Regions from separate parts of the Pseudomonas sp. GW101-3H06 genome, predicted to be linked through region 1. Evidence: predicted binding sites of a transcription regulator. Region 1 holds the regulator's gene; the other holds the start of a gene.
The links. Region 1 encodes sigma-54, which starts transcription at its own class of promoters, with help from an activator protein. Its sites were predicted from a motif close to ANTGGCATNNANNTTGCTNT; they were not measured.

Region 1 (8,724 bases):
CGCAGCTTGATGGTATCGCGCAGCTGATACAGGTTCAGGTTGGTGGTATTGATCTTGAGATCGGCCAGGTCGGCAATGGGGCCGAGCAGGCTCGTTTCGTCGGTGATTGCTTCGGCCAGCGAGCGATTGGCGCTGCTCAGCGGGTGGCGACGGCGGGTTTCCGAGAAGCGTTTGAGCAGGGTTTCTTCGTCGGCATCCAGATACAGCACATCGCACTGGATGTGACGGCTGCGTACTTCTTCCAGCAGCTCGGGAAACCGCGATAGATGGCTTGGCAGGTTGCGCGCATCGATGGATACGGCAACCAGCGGCTGTGACAGCTCGGTATGAATCAACGCACGTTCGGCCAGTTCCGGCAGCAACCCGGCAGGCAGGTTGTCGATGCAGTAGTAGCCGTTGTCCTCGAGCACATCGAGGGCGGTGCTTTTACCTGAGCCGGATCGGCCGCTGACGATGATCAAGCGCATGATTACTGCCCGTTTTGCTCGTCCAGGACAACCTGATACAAGGCTTGATTGCTCGGGGCGCTGCGCAGTTTGTCGCGCACGTCCTTGCGGTCGAGCATGCTGGCAATCTGGCGCAACAACTCAAGGTGCGCATCGGTGGCGGCTTCCGGGACCAGTAGCACAAACAGCAGGTCAACCGGCGCGCCGTCGATGGCGTCGAAATCTATAGGGGCATCCAGGTGCATCAAGGCGCTGATGGGCGCATTGCATCCCTTGAGGCGGCAATGAGGAATGGCGATGCCGTTGCCAAAACCGGTCGAGCCGAGTTTTTCGCGGGCGATCAAAGCCTCGAAGACATCTTGCATCTCCAGATCCGGCACTTCGCGATGGATAAGGTTGGCAATTTGCTCTAGGGCTTTCTTTTTACTGCCGCCCGGCACGTTCACCAGGGAACGGCCGGGGGTCAGGATGCTTTCAAGTCGGATCATGGGTTGGGAGTGTTAACGACCGGTAGCGCCCTGGAGGAGGCTCTGGGTCTTTTCCTTATGCTTTTTGAGTTGTTTATCCAGCTTGTCGGTCAAGGCGTCGATCGCCGCGTACATATCGGTATGTTCCGCGTTCGCGACCACTTCATTGCCGGGAATATGCAGCGTGGCTTCGATTTTCTGCTTCAGCTTTTCGACCGTCATCGTGACCTGCACGTTGGTGATCTTGTCGAAATGTCGCTCCAATCGTTCGAGTTTTTCGCCGATGTAGGTGCGAAGAGGTTCGGTCACTTCCAGTTGGTGTCCACTGATGTTGACTTGCATACAGCTTCTCCTTCGTTGCCAGTGCATAAAGCGGCAGATCAGATGATCTGCCACTGGAACGCTGTGGCGTGGCTCTACATCAATCGCTTGCGTTCGCTCGAAGGCGCGATCCCGAGGGATTCGCGGTACTTGGCGACGGTGCGGCGAGCCACCTGAATGCCTTGTGCCTCCAGTAAACCAGCGATCTTGCTGTCACTCAACGGCTTTTTCTGATTTTCCGCGGCAACCAGTTTTTTGATGATCGCGCGGATCGCCGTGGACGAGCATTCGCCGCCTTCGGAGGTGCTGACGTGACTGGAGAAAAAGTATTTCAGTTCATAAATACCCCGGGGGGTATGCATGAATTTCTGCGTGGTCACCCGTGAGATCGTCGACTCGTGCATGCCGACCGCTTCAGCGATGTCATGCAGGACCAACGGCTTCATCGCCTCGTCGCCATACTCCAGGAAGCCGCGCTGATGCTCGACGATCTGGGTGGCTACTTTCATCAGGGTTTCGTTGCGGCTTTGCAGGCTCTTGATGAACCAGCGGGCTTCCTGCAGCTGATTGCGCATGAAGGTGTTGTCGGCACTGGTATCGGCGCGGCGCACGAAGCCTGCGTACTGGGCGTTGACCCGCAGTCGTGGCACAGACTCCTGGTTGAGCTCTACCAGCCAGCGCTCGTTGTCCTTGCGCACGATCACGTCCGGGACCACATATTCGGCTTCGGTGGACTCGATCTGCGAGCCCGGGCGCGGATTGAGGCTCTGGACCAGTTCGATGACCTGGCGCAGTTCGTCTTCCTTGAGCTTCATGCGGCGCATCAGCTGGCTGTAGTCACGGCTGCCGAGCAAGTCGATGTAATCGGTGACCAGGCGTTTGGCCTCGGCCAGCCAGGGTGTTTTGGCAGGCAGCTGGCGCAATTGCAGCAACAGGCATTCACCCAGGTTACGGGCGCCGATGCCGGCGGGTTCGAATTGCTGGATGCGGTGCAGGACGGCTTCGATCTCGTCCAGTTCGATGTCCAGTTCCGGATCGAAGGCTTCGAGGATTTCCTCGAGCGTTTCGTCCAGATAGCCCTGATTGTTGATGCAGTCGATCAGGGTCACGGCAATCAGCCGGTCAGTGTCGGACATCGGGGCCAGGTTCAGCTGCCAGAGCAAGTGGCTTTGAAGGCTTTCACCGGCTGATGTGCGGGTGGTGAAGTCCCACTCGTCATCATCGTTGCTGGGAAGGTTGCTGGCGCTGGTCTGGTAGACGTCTTCCCATGCCGTATCGACAGGAAGTTCGTTGGGGATGCGTTCGTTCCAGTCGCCTTCGTCGAGGTTATCAACCGTCGGCGCGCTTTCCTGGTAGGAGGGTTCCTGGATGTCGGTGTTGGGCTTCTGTTCGGCGTTGTCGGCCAAGGGGTCGGTGTTGTCGAAGTCGTCGCCTTCTTCCTGGCGCTCGAGCATCGGATTGGACTCCAGGGCCTCCTGGATTTCCTGCTGCAGGTCCAGGGTCGACAATTGGAGCAGGCGGATGGCCTGTTGCAGCTGCGGTGTCATCGTCAGCTGCTGGCCCATTCTCAAGACTAGCGATGGTTTCATGGCAGGGGCTTAACACCTTATTCGCCGGCGCACATGCGCCATCCACTACAGGGGCGCCGGAGCGCCAAACATAAGCAAATTATATGCCCGAAGTTGCGGTGCTTGCCTAGAGCGCTGTAACAATAAAAAAGTATTGATTTTTATCGAGACAAGCGCTCGGTCGACTAGCCAGCTCAGTGCTTACAGGCGGAACTCATGGCCCAGGTACACTTCCTTGACCAGATCGTTGGCCAGGATGGTGTCGGAGTCGCCTTCGGCGATCAGTTGGCCATCGTTGACGATATAGGCTGTTTCGCAGATATCCAGGGTTTCACGGACGTTGTGGTCAGTGATCAGCACGCCAATGCCCTTGGCCTTGAGGTGGTGGATGATCTGTTTGATGTCGCCCACCGAAATCGGGTCCACGCCGGCGAAGGGTTCGTCGAGCAGGATGAATTTCGGGTTGGTGGCCAGTGCGCGGGCGATTTCCACGCGGCGGCGTTCGCCACCGGACAGGCTCATGCCGAGGTTGTCGCGGATGTGGCTGATGTGGAACTCCTGCAGCAGGCTTTCCAACTCCTGGCGACGATCGGCCTTGTCGAGTTCCTTGCGGGTCTCGAGGATGGCCATGATGTTGTCGGCCACCGACAGTTTGCGGAAGATCGACGCTTCTTGCGGCAGATAGCCGATACCGGCCTTCGCGCGACCGTGCATAGGCTGGTGGCTGACGTCCAGGTCGTCGATCAGGACGCGGCCCTGATCGGCCCTTACCAGGCCTACGATCATGTAGAAGCAGGTGGTCTTGCCGGCGCCGTTGGGGCCAAGCAGGCCGACGATCTGACCGCTGTCGATGGACAGGCTCACGTCACGCACGACCTGGCGGCTCTTGTAGCTCTTGGCCAGATGCTGAGCTTTCAGAGTTGCCATTACTGGGCCTTTTGCTCGTCGGTTTTCTTTTTCGGCTGGATCACCATGTCGATGCGTGGGCGCGCTTCGGTGACTTTGCTGCCTGTGGCGCGACCGGCGCTGGCCAGCTTTTTAACGGTGTCGTAGACGATTTTTTCGCCCTGGGTGACGTTGTTGTCCTTGTCGACGACTTTGGCGCGATCGATCAGCACAACGCGGTTTTGCGTTGCATGATACTGGATGGTCACGCCCCAGCCTTGAACAGGCTTGGCATCGCCCGCGGTTTGCACTTGTTCGAAGTAGGCGAGGTTGCCCACCGACGTCACCACATCGATATCGCCGTTAGATGCGCGGGTCATGGTCACTTTGTTGCCTGTGACCTTCATCGAGCCTTGGGTGATGATCACGTCGCCCGTGTAGGTGGCGATACCGTTCTTGTCGTCCAGCTGGGCGTCGTCGGCCTGAATGCGGATAGGCTGCTGTTGGTCATCCGGCAGAGCCCAGGCGCTCACGCTTCCCAGTGCCGCGCCCAGACTGAGCAAAATAGGGAGGGTTTTAACGAGCCTCATACTGTCCTCTTACGTTCGAGAGCAGGTGTATCCTGCTTTCTTTCAAGTACGCTTTCATTCCGTTGCCTGTCGATACGCCACCAGCGCCGTCGATTCTAACGGGTTGCTCGGTCTGCGCATATTGCTGCTGCGGGAACACTGTCATGCGAGTGGTGGTAATCAGGGTCCTGCGGTTTTTCTCGTCGAAACGCGTGATGCGTACCGAATCGATCAGTTCGACCTGTGTGCCATCGGGGTTGACTTCACCCTTTTCGCTCTGGACGTGCCACGGGAACTCGGTACCGCGGAACATGTTCAGGTCGGGATTGGTCAGCAAGGTCACTTGGGTGGCTTTGAGGTGTTCGACCTTGTCCGACGTCATTTCGTATTGCAGTTTGCCATCTGGCAGGAACTGCACGCTGTGGGCATTGATGGCGTAATAGTCGATTGCGCTGTTGTCGACTTGCACAGCAGGCTTGTCGAGGAAGCGTTCCGGGCTGATGTTCCAGTAGCCGACCGCGGCGAAAATCGCCGCGATGCAACCGAATACCAGGATGTTGCGAATCTTTTTGCTCAGCATGTCTGGCTCACAGGTACGCGGCATTGGCCGCATCGAGGCGGCCCTGGGCGCGCAGGATCAATTCGCAGAATTCGCGGGCGGCACCTTCGCCGCCGCGGGCCTGGGTGATGCCATGGGCGTGTTCGCGCACGAAACTGGCGGCATTGGCGACTGCCATTCCCAAGCCTACGCGGCGAATCACCGGCAGATCAGGCAGGTCGTCGCCAAGGTAGGCAACCTGTTCATAGCTTAGGTTGAGTTGGCCAAGTAGCTCGTCAAGCACCACCAATTTGTCTTCGCGTCCCTGGTACAGGTGTGGAATGCCGAGGTTCTTCGCTCGCCGCTCGACCACCGGGGTCTTGCGGCCGCTGATAATGGCTGTCTGGACGCCGGCGGCCATCAGCATCTTGATGCCCTGGCCATCGAGGGTGTTGAACGTCTTGAATTCGCTGCCGTCTTCGAGGAAGTACAGGCGTCCGTCGGTGAGGACGCCGTCGACATCGAACACCGCCAGTTTGATCTGTTGGCCGCGCTTCAGCAGGTCCGTGTTCATTACATTACTCCCGCGCGCAGCAAGTCGTGCATGTTCAAGGCGCCGACTGGGCGGTCCTCGCCATCGACCACCACCAGCGCGTTGATTTTATGGTCTTCCATGATTTTCAGGGCCTCGGCGGCGAGCATTTCGGCGCGGGCGGTCTTGCCGTGGGCGGTCATGACCTGATCGATGGTGACGCTGTGGATATCGATTGTGCGATCCAGGGTGCGGCGCAAATCACCGTCGGTGAAGATCCCGGCCAGTTTGCCGTCTGCTTCAAGGATTACAGTCATGCCCAGTCCCTTTCGGGTCATTTCCATCAGGGCATCCTTGAGCAGGGTACCGCGCTGAACCTGTGGCAGCTCTTGCCCGGCGTGCATGACGTTTTCCACTTTCAGCAGCAGGCGGCGGCCCAATGCGCCGCCGGGATGGGAAAAGGCGAAGTCTTCGGCAGTAAACCCACGGGCTTCCAGCAGGGCCACGGCCAGGGCATCGCCCATGACCAGCGCGGCGGTAGTCGAAGAGGTGGGCGCCAGGTTCAGTGGGCAGGCTTCATGCTCGACATGCACATTGAGGTTGACCTCGGCGGCCTTGGCCAGCGGCGAATCGGGATTGCCTGTCACGCTGATCAGTTGGATGCCCAGGCGCTTTATCAGTGGCAGCAGGGTGATGATTTCATTGGTGGAGCCGGAGTTCGACAGCGCGAGGATGATGTCGTCGCGTGTGATCATGCCCATGTCACCGTGACTGGCTTCCGCCGGGTGAACAAAAAATGCCGTGGTGCCGGTGCTGGCCAGGGTTGCAGCGATCTTGCTGCCGATATGCCCGGACTTGCCCATGCCGACCACGACTACGCGGCCTTTGCTGGCCAGAATCATTTCGCAAGCGCGTACGAAATCTGCGTCGATGTGCGGCAGCAAGCCTTGTACGGCTTCCACTTCGAGGCGGATGGTACGTTGGGCGGATTGAATCAGGTCGCTGGATTGGCTCATGTCGGAAATCGTTTAGCCTGATGAAAAGGCGGCGATTATAGCGGTTATGATCGAAACCCTCACGCAAGTTCGTCGCGCATTGTCATTCCTTATTGCTTAATCCGTCTAAATGAAGCGTTTGGCTGTTCATATTGCTGAACTTGGTCGGGCAATGACCTTGGGCGCGTGGCGTTTGCAGTGATATAGTTCGCCGCCAGTTCGGCCCGCCCGGGAGTATGTGCTTTCGTCAGGAAGTCAGGCGTCCGAGTGAGAGGCTGCATCGCAAGGAGTTTAGATGAGTGCCGATAACGCCTACGCGGTCGAGCTGAAGGGACTGACCTTCAAGCGCGGTGCGCGCAGCATTTTCAATAACGTCGATATCCGTATTCCCCGCGGCAAGGTCACCGGCATCATGGGGCCTTCAGGGTGTGGCAAGACTACGCTGCTGCGGTTGATGGGCGCGCAGTTGCGACCTACCAAGGGCGAAGTCTGGGTCAACGGTCAGAACCTGCCGAAGCTCTCGCGCAGCGACCTGTTCGATGCCCGCAAGCACATGGGCGTGCTATTTCAGAGTGGTGCGCTGTTTACCGATCTCGATGTGTTCGAGAACGTGGCCTTTCCGCTGCGCATTCATACCCAGCTGCCGGAAGAGATGATCCGCGATATCGTCCTGCTCAAATTGCAGGCCGTTGGCTTGCGTGGCGCCATCGAGCTGATGCCCGACGAACTGTCCGGCGGCATGAAGCGTCGTGTGGCGCTGGCGCGGGCGATTGCGCTTGATCCGCAGATTCTCATGTATGACGAGCCCTTCGTCGGCCAGGACCCTATCGCCATGGGGGTGCTGGTGCGCCTGATCCGCCTGCTCAACGATGCGCTGGGGATCACCAGTATCGTGGTTTCCCACGACTTGGCCGAGACGGCGAGCATTGCCGATTACATCTATGTGGTGGGTGATGGGCAGGTATTGGGGCAGGGCACGCCTGATGAACTGATGAAATCGGACGACCCGCGCATCCGTCAGTTCATGACTGGCGATCCCGACGGCCCGGTTCCGTACCACTTTCCAGCGCCGGATTACCGCGCAGATCTCCTGGGGAAGCGCCGCTGATGCGCAGAATTTCATTAATAGAACGCGTACGTCGGTTCGGTCTGGCCGGAATCGACACCGTTGCGGTGTTCGGTCGCTCGACCCTGTTCCTGTTTCACGCATTGCTCGGCCGCGGCGGCATCGGCGGTGGTTTCGGCCTGCTGGTCAAGCAGCTTCATTCCGTCGGCGTGATGTCGCTGGTGATCATCGTGGTTTCCGGGATTTTCATCGGTATGGTGCTGGCGCTGCAGGGCTTCAATATCCTGTCCAGCTACGGTTCGGAGCAGGCGGTAGGGCAGATGGTTGCGCTGACCCTGTTGCGCGAATTGGGTCCGGTGGTGACGGCCTTGCTGTTTGCCGGGCGTGCCGGTTCGGCGTTGACCGCCGAGATCGGCAACATGAAGTCCACCGAACAGTTGTCCAGCCTGGAAATGATCGGGGTCGACCCGCTCAAGTACATCATTGCCCCACGCCTGTGGGCCGGCTTCATTTCCCTGCCGGTGCTGGCGATGATCTTCAGCGTGGTGGGCATCTGGGGCGGTTCGTGGGTAGCCGTCGACTGGCTGGGCGTTTATGAAGGCTCCTACTGGTCGAACATGCAAAACAGCGTGACCTTTGCTGACGATGTGCTCAACGGCATCATCAAAAGCATGGTGTTTGCCTTCGTCGTGACCTGGATTGCCGTATTCCAAGGCTATGACTGCGAGCCCACTTCCGAAGGGATCAGTCGTGCCACTACCAAGACCGTGGTGTATGCCTCTCTGGCAATCCTCGGCCTGGACTTTATTTTGACCGCCTTGATGTTTGGAGATTTCTGATGCAAAACCGCACCCTGGAAATCGGTGTCGGCCTTTTCTTGCTGGCTGGCATCCTGGCTTTGCTGTTGCTGGCGCTGCGGGTCAGCGGCCTGTCCCCGAGCCCGAGCACCGAAACTTATAAACTTTATGCGTATTTCGACAATATCGCCGGTTTGACTGTCAGAGCTAAAGTGACCATGGCCGGAGTGACCATCGGCAAGGTCACGGCAATCGATCTGGACCGCGACAGCTTCACCGGTCGAGTGACCATGCAACTGGAAAAGCGCGTAGATAACCTGCCTGCCGACTCCACTGCATCTATCCTGACCGCTGGCCTGCTGGGCGAGAAGTACATCGGTATCAGCGTGGGCGGGGAAGAAGCCCTGCTCAAGGATGGCGGGACCATCCACGATACCCAGTCGTCGCTGGTACTCGAGGACCTGATCGGCAAGTTCCTTCTCAATACCGTTAGCAAAGACGCCAAATGAGGAATGTTTAAATGATCTCTACCTTGCGACG
Region 2 (8,724 bases), 610 kb from region 1:
ATCAGGTCTTTCGGGATTGCCGCCATATTCAGCGCGATAAATGGCGAAGCCGCGCGTGGACTGTGGCGGTGCAGGGCGTGGGCCACCAGTTCTTTACCGGTTCCCGATTCGCCGTTGATCAGCACGGTAATGTTGGAGTGGCTCAAGCGCCCGATGGCGCGAAACACTTCTTGCATCGCCGGTGCTTCGCCGATGATCTCCGGGGTGCGGGTCAGGGTCGGAGCGACTTCCAGGCCTTGCTGTTCCTGGGCGTGCTGGTTGGCACGTTTGACCAGGGAAACCGCTTCGTCGACGTCGAAAGGCTTGGGCAGGTATTCGAACGCGCCACCCTGGTAGGACGCGACAGCGCTGTCCAGATCGGAGTGCGCCGTCATGATGATCACTGGCAGCCGGGGGTGTTGTTCGCGAATCCGCGCCAGGAGATCCAGGCCGCTGGCGCCGGGCATGCGGATGTCGGAGATGATCACGTCCGGCTGCTGGCGCGCCAGACGACTCATTACGCCATCGGCGCTGTCGAAGCTTTGCGTGGTCATGCCTTCCTGCTGCAAGGCCTTTTCCAGGACCCAACGGATAGAACGGTCGTCATCGACGATCCACACGGTTTCACTACGGCTCATGTCGATGTGGCTCCTTGTTCCAGTGGCAGAAAGATCGAGAAAGTGGTGTGGCCGGGGTGGCTGTCACATTCGATCAGGCCCTGGTGCTGGCTGATGATGTTCTGGGTAATGGCCAGGCCGAGCCCGGTACCGTCCGGACGACCGCTGACCATGGGGAAAAAGATGGTTTCCTGGAGATCCGCAGGAATGCCCGGTCCGTTGTCGATGATTTCGATCTTGGTCACCAGGCGGTGACGCACATGGCCTATCGTGAATTGACGCATGGCGCGGGTGCGCAGGCTGATGCGGCCCAGGCGCAACTCGTTCTGGCTGCTGATGGCCTGCATCGCATTGCGCACGATGTTCAGCACGGCCTGGATCATCTGCTCGCGATCGATCAATACATCGGGAATGCTTGGGTCGTAATCGCGCACCAAAGTGATGCAGCCCTGGCTTTCGGCCTCGACCAGATGGCAGACGCGCTCCAGCACTTCGTGGACGTTGCACATGGCCAGCGAAGGCAGCTTGTTGGAGCCGAGCATACGATCTACCAGATTACGCAGGCGGTCGGCTTCTTCGATGATGACGTTGGTGTAGTCGCGCAGGCTTTCTTCCGGCAGTTCACGGGCGAGTAACTGCGCCGCGCCACGAATACCGCCCAGCGGATTCTTGATTTCGTGGGCGAGACCGCGCACCAGCATCTTGCTGGTTTCCTGCTTCGACAGCTGCGCTTCTTCCTTGGTGATGCGCAGCAGGCGGTCGCGGGGATGTACTTCAAGCAGCAGCAGCGTGTCGCCATTGCTCAGGATCGGCGTGACCGCGTAATCCACTGTCAGGGTCTGGCCGGTGAGCGCGGTGAGCATTGCTTCACGCTTGGTGAACGGATGTGCCTGCTGGACCGCCTGACGCAACGAATTCAGTGCCTCGGTGGATTCGGTGAACAGCTCGCTGATGAATTGACCATGGCTTCGCTGGCCGCTGATGGCCAGAAGCATTTCCGCCGCCGGGTTCATGTACTCGAGTCGCAACTCGGCGTCGAGCAGGATGGTGGCGGTCGTCAGGTTGTCGAGTAGCAAACGATGCAGTGCGTCGCTGATGGTCATTCAGGACCTCTTTTGGCGCATGAATTAAGAGCTGATACAAGGAAACTGCAAAAACCAAACCAAGGCTCCGAAAAGAAGCGTTCAACGCCTGAAACGGGCGTTTGACGCTCGATTGCGTGGCGTTCGACCGAACTTGGCGGGTACTTTCGAACCAAAATGGGTTGGATTTCGACTGCGGTGCAACCGTTCGCACCAATATAGTGCGCAATGCGGGGTGAAGGTAAAAGATTGGCAGGAGCCGGCTTTTTTCTTCGGCGGGTTTATCGACGAGCGGACATTCCGGCCAATGGCCGTAGTCATGGACGTGAAGACCTCTGCGCTGGTGCAGGCAGTGCGAACAGGCAGGCAATCAGCAGTCAGGGCTTCAGCGCTTGTGTACCCGTTGCACGGTAAAAGTCACGGTGGGGCTTTGCTGGATCACGGTTACGCCGTCAATCACTTGCACCGCGAGGCTGTGCAGGCCACGGTCGATGTTCACCAGTTGCAGGGCCGGTACATTGCCTGGTTGGCCATAAGGCTTGCCGTCCAGCAGAAGCCGGAACAGATGCGGGCCTTCCAGGTGTGGTTTGATCAGCACATTGACGGTAAACGTGCCGTTATTCGCGCGCAGGGCTTCGGTGGTGGGCAGGCCTGTGAGTTCGAGTACCTCGTAGGCGCTCTGAGGTTGTTCGCGGGCTTCAGCGGCGGGTGAGGGGCTGCCGGTTGGCTGGGTTCCAACACTGTTGAGCGCTGGCAACTTGACCGGCTGAGCCTTCACGCCATCCGGCGGTTGATTGCTGTAGGCGGTATTGCCGCCGGCATCTGTGTACTTGTAGATCTGCGCTGAGGCGGGCAGGGCGATCAGTAGCAGGATGAAGAGAAAACCACGACCCATAAAATCGACCGGAAACGAAAGCGATGGGGTGCAGCATAGGACAGGAGGAGTGGTTGGCCTAGCTTGTTAACAATTGGATATGGATTTGCCAGCTGTCCCCCTGTGGGAGCGAGCCTGCTCGCGAAGGCGGACTTGCAGGCGACAACTGGTTTGAATGTGCAGCCCTCTTCGCCAGCAGGCCCGCGCCCACAGAGGATCCTCAGTGATCGTTAAATCGCGGGCATAAAAAAGGCCTTCCGAAGAAGGCCTCTTTTTTTACGCCGCTTGCGCAGGCGTCACTGGATTAGCAGCTGTAGTACAGGTCGTATTCCAGTGGGTGTACGAAGGTACGTACCTTGATTTCTTCTTCGCTTTTCAGAGCGATGTAAGCGTCGATGAAGTCGTCGGAGAACACGCCGCCTTTGGTCAGGAACGCACGACCTTTGTCCAGCTCTTCCAGGGCTTCTTTCAGGCTGCCGCAAACTTGTGGGATCTCTTTGGCCTCTTCAGGCGGCAGGTCGTACAGGTTTTTGTCAGCGGCATCGCCAGGGTGGATCTTGTTCTGGATACCGTCCAGGCCAGCCATCATCAGTGCTGCGAAGCACAGGTATGGGTTGGCAGCCGGATCCGGGAAGCGCGCTTCGATACGGCGGGCTTTCGGGCTCGACACGTAAGGAATGCGGATCGAAGCGGAACGGTTACGAGCCGAGTAGGCCAGCATTACCGGTGCTTCGAAGCCTGGAACCAGACGCTTGTAGGAGTTGGTAGCCGGGTTGGTGAAGCCGTTCAGGGCCTTACCGTGCTTGATGATGCCGCCGATGAAGTACAGGGCGGTATCGGACAGGCCGGCATAGCCTTCGCCTGCGAAGGTGTTCTTGCCGTCTTTCCAGATCGACATGTGAACGTGCATACCCGAGCCGTTGTCGCCGTACAGGGGCTTAGGCATGAAGGTAGCGGTGCGGCCGTAGGCATCGGCAACGTTGTGCACGACGTACTTCAGGGTTTGGGTTTCGTCGGCTTTCTTCACCAGGGTGTTGAACTTGACGCCGATTTCGTTCTGGCCGGCAGTTGCCACTTCGTGGTGGTGAACTTCGACGGTCAGGCCCATTTCTTCCAGTGCGTTGCACATGGAGGTGCGGATTTCGTGGTCGTGGTCGAACGGCGGAACCGGGAAGTAGCCACCTTTGACGCCTGGACGGTGACCTTTGTTGCCGCCTTCCACGTCCTGGTCGGACATCCACGAACCTTGTTCGGAGTAGATCTTGAACATGGAGCCGGAAATGTCGGACTTGAACTTCACTTGGTCGAAGATGAAGAACTCTGGCTCTGGACCGGCGTACACGGTGTCACCGATGGCGGTGGACTTCAGGTACTCTTCGGCGCGCTTGGCGATCGCACGTGGGTCGCGGTCGTAGCCTTGCATGCTCGAAGGTTCGATGATGTCGCAGACCAGGATCAGGGTCGGCTCTTCGGTGAACGGGTCCAGTACGGCAGTGCTGTCGTCCGGCATCAGGATCATGTCGGAGGCTTCGATGCCTTTCCAGCCGGCGATGGAGGAACCGTCGAACATCTTGCCGACTTCGAAGAAGTCTTCATCCAGCGCGTCGCGAGCCGGCATGGTCACGTGGTGCTGAGTGCCGCGGGTGTCCGTGAAGCGCAGATCAATCCACTTGACGTCATGATCTTTGATGAGTTGAACCGACTTCGACATAGTGTCCTCCGGGTGGATTAGGGCGGGTAGTGGATGCCCTTAAATGTTTGTGATGCCGGCGCGAATACTCTGCCAAGGCAACCTGCCTCACAAGGGAGCAAATTGCATGCCAGTGCCCCAGCATGGGTTTTTTGCCCCATTTTCACGCTTATAGAGGTGCAAAGCGTCTTAAAGGAGAAATTCTCGCCCCTTAATGTAGCGTGGAAAGCGGAAAGTGACCTGTTTTGGTGCGCGCAAAACCTTCTGCACATTAACTGGTTAAACCTTGAGCAATTTCCGCTATAATCCGCGCCCCCCTTTTTCGGCTGGCCCAGCGCGCGCTGTTTTCATGAAACTAATCGTAAAAGTCTTTCCCGAGATCACCATCAAGAGCCGCCCGGTACGGATGCGTTTCATCCGCCAATTGGCCAAGAACATCCGTGCCGTGCTCCGCGATCTGGACCCGGCTGTGGTGGTGAACGGCGTATGGGACAACCTCGAGCTGGAAACCCGCGTCAGCGACCCCAAGGCCCTGAAAGAGATGGGCGAGCGCCTGAGCTGCATGCCCGGCATCGCGCACTTCCTGCAGATCGACGAATACCCGTTGGGCGATTTCGACGACATCGTCGAAAAATGCAAGCAGCACTACGGTGATGCGCTGGCCGGGAAGATCTTCTCGGTACGTTGCAAGCGCGCCGGCAAGCACCCATTCAGCTCCATCGATATCGAGAAATATGTCGGCAGCCAGTTGCGCCGTCAGTGCGGTGCTGCCGGGATCGACCTGAAAAAGCCGGAAATCGAAGTCCGCATTGAAGTTCGCGACCAACGGTTGTTCGTGATCCACAGCCAGCACAATGGCATCGGCGGTTATCCGCTGGGCGCGCTGGAGCAGACGCTGGTGTTGATGTCCGGCGGTTTCGACTCCACTGTCGCGGCGTACCAGATCATGCGCCGCGGGCTCATGGCGCATTTCTGCTTCTTTAACCTGGGCGGACGTGCCCACGAACTGGGCGTCATGGAAGTCGCGCATTTCATCTGGAAGAAGTACGGCAGCTCGCAACGCGTGTTATTTGTCAGTGTGCCGTTCGAGGAAGTGCTGGGAGAAATTCTCGGCAAAGTCGATAACAGTCATATGGGCGTAGTATTGAAGCGTATGATGTTGCGCGCTTCCTCCCAAATTGCCGATCGACTGCACATCGAAGCGCTGGTAACTGGTGAGGCGATCTCCCAGGTGTCGAGCCAGACGTTGCCGAACCTGTCCGTGATCGACTGCGTGACCGACAAGCTGGTCTTGCGTCCGCTGATCGCCAGCCACAAGCAGGACATCATCGACACGGCCAATGAAATCGGCACCGCCGATTTCGCCCGGCACATGCCGGAGTACTGCGGGGTCATTTCGGTCAACCCGAAGACAGCCGCCAAGCGCTACCGCGTGGAGCACGAAGAGAAAGAATTCGACATGGCAGTCCTTGAGCGTGCGCTCGAGAACGCCAAGCTGGTGCCGATCGATCGTGTGATCGATGAATTGGGCCAGGACTTGCAGATTGAAGAAGTCAGCGAAGCGCTGGCCGGTCAGATCGTGATCGACATCCGTCACCCGGATGCCGCCGAGGATGACCCGCTGGAACTCGCTGGTATCGAGGTACAAACGATGCCGTTTTATGCACTGAACGCTCGTTTCAAGGAACTGGACCCTACTCGCCAGTACCTGCTGTATTGCGACAAAGGCGTGATGAGTCGCCTGCATGCCCACCATTTGCTCAGTGAGGGGCATGCCAATGTGCGCGTTTATCGACCGAGCTAAGTGCCCGGGGCTGTTTGCCTGTGGCCTGCGTCACCGGCCCCCCGATGCCACCGTCAAGCTGTAACGGCTTTCACGGACGCTACTGTTAATCGCTGCCAAGACTTGTCAGCACACCGAATCCTCTGATCGAGATACACAAGTGATCGAAAATCTACGCAACATCGCCATCATTGCCCACGTTGACCATGGTAAAACCACCCTGGTAGACAAACTCCTGCGTCAATCCGGCACCCTGGAGCGCAACGAGCTCAACGACGAGCGCGTGATGGACTCCAACGACCAGGAAAAAGAGCGCGGTATTACCATTCTGGCGAAAAACACCGCCATCAACTGGAACGGCTACCACATCAACATCGTGGACACCCCGGGCCACGCCGACTTCGGCGGCGAAGTTGAACGCGTAATGTCGATGGTCGACTCCGTTCTGCTGCTGGTTGACGCTCAAGACGGCCCTATGCCGCAAACCCGTTTCGTGACCAAGAAGGCTTTCGAAGCCGGCCTGCGTCCAATCGTGTGCATCAACAAGGTAGACCGTCCAGGCGCGCGTCCGGACTGGGTTCTGGACCAGATCTTCGACCTGTTCGACAACCTGGGTGCCACCGAAGAACAGCTGGACTTCAAAGTCGTCTACGCCTCGGCCCTGAACGGTATTGCCGGTCTGGACCACAACGAAATGGCTGATGATATGACCCCGCTGTACCAGTCGATCGTCGACAACGTACCGGCGCCGGCTGTTGACCGTGACGGTCCGTTCCAGATGCAAATTTCCGCACTGGACTACAACAGCTTCCTGGGTGTTATCGGCGTTGGCCGTATCGCTCGTGGTCGCGTCAAGCCGAACACCCCGGTTGTGGCGATCAGTGCTGACGGCAAGAAGCGTAACGGTCGTATCCTGAAGCTGATGGGGCACCACGGTCTGCACCGTGTCGACGTTGAAGAAGCAGCTGCCGGCGACATCGTGTGCATCAGCGGTATGGACGAGTTGTTCATCTCCGACACCCTGTGCCAGCAGGACACTCCAGAGGCGATGAAGCCTCTGACCGTTGACGAGCCAACCGTTTCCATGACCTTCCAGGTAAACGACTCGCCATTCTGCGGTAAAGAAGGCAAGTTCGTGACTTCCCGTAACATCAAGGAACGTCTGGACAAAGAGCTGCTGTACAACGTTGCACTGCGCGTTGAAGAAGGCGACTCGGCTGACAAGTTCAAGGTGTCCGGCCGTGGTGAGCTGCACCTCTCGGTACTGATCGAAACCATGCGTCGCGAAGGCTTCGAAATGGCTGTAGGTCGTCCGGAGGTGATTATCCGTCTGGTTGACGGCGTGAAGCACGAACCGTACGAAAACGTGACCATCGACCTGCCGGAAGAATCCCAGGGCAAGGTGATGGAAGAGATGGGCCTGCGTAAGGGCGACCTGACCAACATGGTGCCGGATGGCAAGGGCCGTGTACGTCTGGAATACAACATCCCTGCTCGCGGTCTGATCGGTTTCCGTAACCAGTTCCTGACCCTGACCAACGGTGCTGGCATCCTGACCTCGATCTTCGACCGTTACGACGTGATGAAGTCCGGCGACATGTCCGGCCGTCAGAACGGCGTTCTGGTTTCGGTTGAAACCGGCAAGGCGCTGACCTACTCCCTGGAAACCCTGCAGGCACGTGGCAAGTTGTTCGTTGAACACGGTCAGGAAATCTACAACGGTCAGATCGTTGGTCTGAACAGCCGTGACAACGACCTGGGCGTTAACCCTACCAAGGGCAAGAAGCTCGACAACATGCGTGCTTCGGGTAAAGACGAAACCATCGCCCTGGTTCCACCTGTTCGCTTCACCCTGGAACAGGCTCTGGAATTCATCCAGGACGATGAGTTGTGCGAAGTGACTCCAAAGTCGATTCGCCTGCGTAAGAAAATTCTTGACGAAAGCGAGCGTACCCGCGCTGCCAAGAAAGCCAAGGCGTAAATAGCCCCGGCTGAACGAAAACGCCCCCGGTCGAAAGGCCGGGGGCGTTTTTGTTTGTCTGGAGTATATAGGTTGATTGTGCTGGCGCCTTCGCGAGCCTGCTCGCGAAGGCGGCCGATCAGCCGCCAAAAAATTCAGAACGGATCAGAACCGTTCAATACTCCGCGAATTCTTCTCACGCTCCACTTCCTTGGGCTTGTACGCGCAATAGCCAGGCCGCGGGCCGATTTTCGGGTGGTTGCGGCAAGTGTCGGGGCGCTTTTCATAAATAGTGCACAGACGGCTCTTACGATCCAGATAGTAGCAATCGTTGTTACTCATGCGCTGGAGGGTGAAGATGCCTGATTTCTGGTTGAAGCGTTCGACCAATCCTTCCTTCTGCAGACGCTTGGCGATGTTCTTGGGCGGATCGCCCAGCTCGAATTCGTCGACCACGCCGATACGGACCAGGTCCTTGATCTTGACCTCCACCGGCAGCGTGCAGCAGCTGGAGATACACGAGCCGCACATCGGGGCCGAATATTTGGCCCAGGTATCGAGACGATCGATCTCGGCTGCGGCAATCAGGTTGGGCTTCATCATCGAGGGTTTTACCAGGTGTATGCATCAGGGCGCGCGATCATACCGGGACTGGTGGATTTTTGAACAACCTTTCGCCAGATTTTTTCTGCGTCGTCCAGCAAACCGCTAATCCGGCACGGCCCCTGCATTGATTGAT

Region 2: a site for sigma-54 is predicted at 4,358-4,377, ahead of glnA (type I glutamate--ammonia ligase). Genes of this name have one in related genera too.

What each region holds. Positions count from the first base shown of each region.
Region 1 is NZ_JBWKZO010000001.1:1,089,109-1,097,832, forward strand. It holds gene rapZ (RNase adapter RapZ) at 1-467, opposite strand, end outside; gene ptsN (PTS IIA-like nitrogen regulatory protein PtsN) at 470-934, opposite strand; gene hpf (ribosome hibernation-promoting factor, HPF/YfiA family) at 947-1,255, opposite strand; gene AC07ZE_RS04910 (RNA polymerase factor sigma-54) at 1,330-2,823, opposite strand; gene lptB (LPS export ABC transporter ATP-binding protein) at 3,004-3,729, opposite strand; gene lptA (lipopolysaccharide transport periplasmic protein LptA) at 3,729-4,277, opposite strand; gene lptC (LPS export ABC transporter periplasmic protein LptC) at 4,264-4,836, opposite strand; gene AC07ZE_RS04930 (KdsC family phosphatase) at 4,844-5,368, opposite strand; gene AC07ZE_RS04935 (KpsF/GutQ family sugar-phosphate isomerase) at 5,368-6,342, opposite strand; gene AC07ZE_RS04940 (ATP-binding cassette domain-containing protein) at 6,617-7,429, shown strand; gene mlaE (lipid asymmetry maintenance ABC transporter permease subunit MlaE) at 7,429-8,226, shown strand; gene mlaD (outer membrane lipid asymmetry maintenance protein MlaD) at 8,226-8,693, shown strand; gene AC07ZE_RS04955 (MlaC/ttg2D family ABC transporter substrate-binding protein) at 8,705-8,724, shown strand, end outside.
Region 2 is NZ_JBWKZO010000001.1:474,263-482,986, forward strand. It holds gene ntrC (nitrogen regulation protein NR(I)) at 1-617, opposite strand, end outside; gene glnL (nitrogen regulation protein NR(II)) at 614-1,699, opposite strand; gene AC07ZE_RS02240 (DUF4124 domain-containing protein) at 2,064-2,573, opposite strand; gene glnA (type I glutamate--ammonia ligase) at 2,857-4,263, opposite strand; gene thiI (tRNA uracil 4-sulfurtransferase ThiI) at 4,592-6,046, shown strand; gene typA (translational GTPase TypA) at 6,186-8,006, shown strand; gene AC07ZE_RS02260 (YkgJ family cysteine cluster protein) at 8,151-8,588, opposite strand.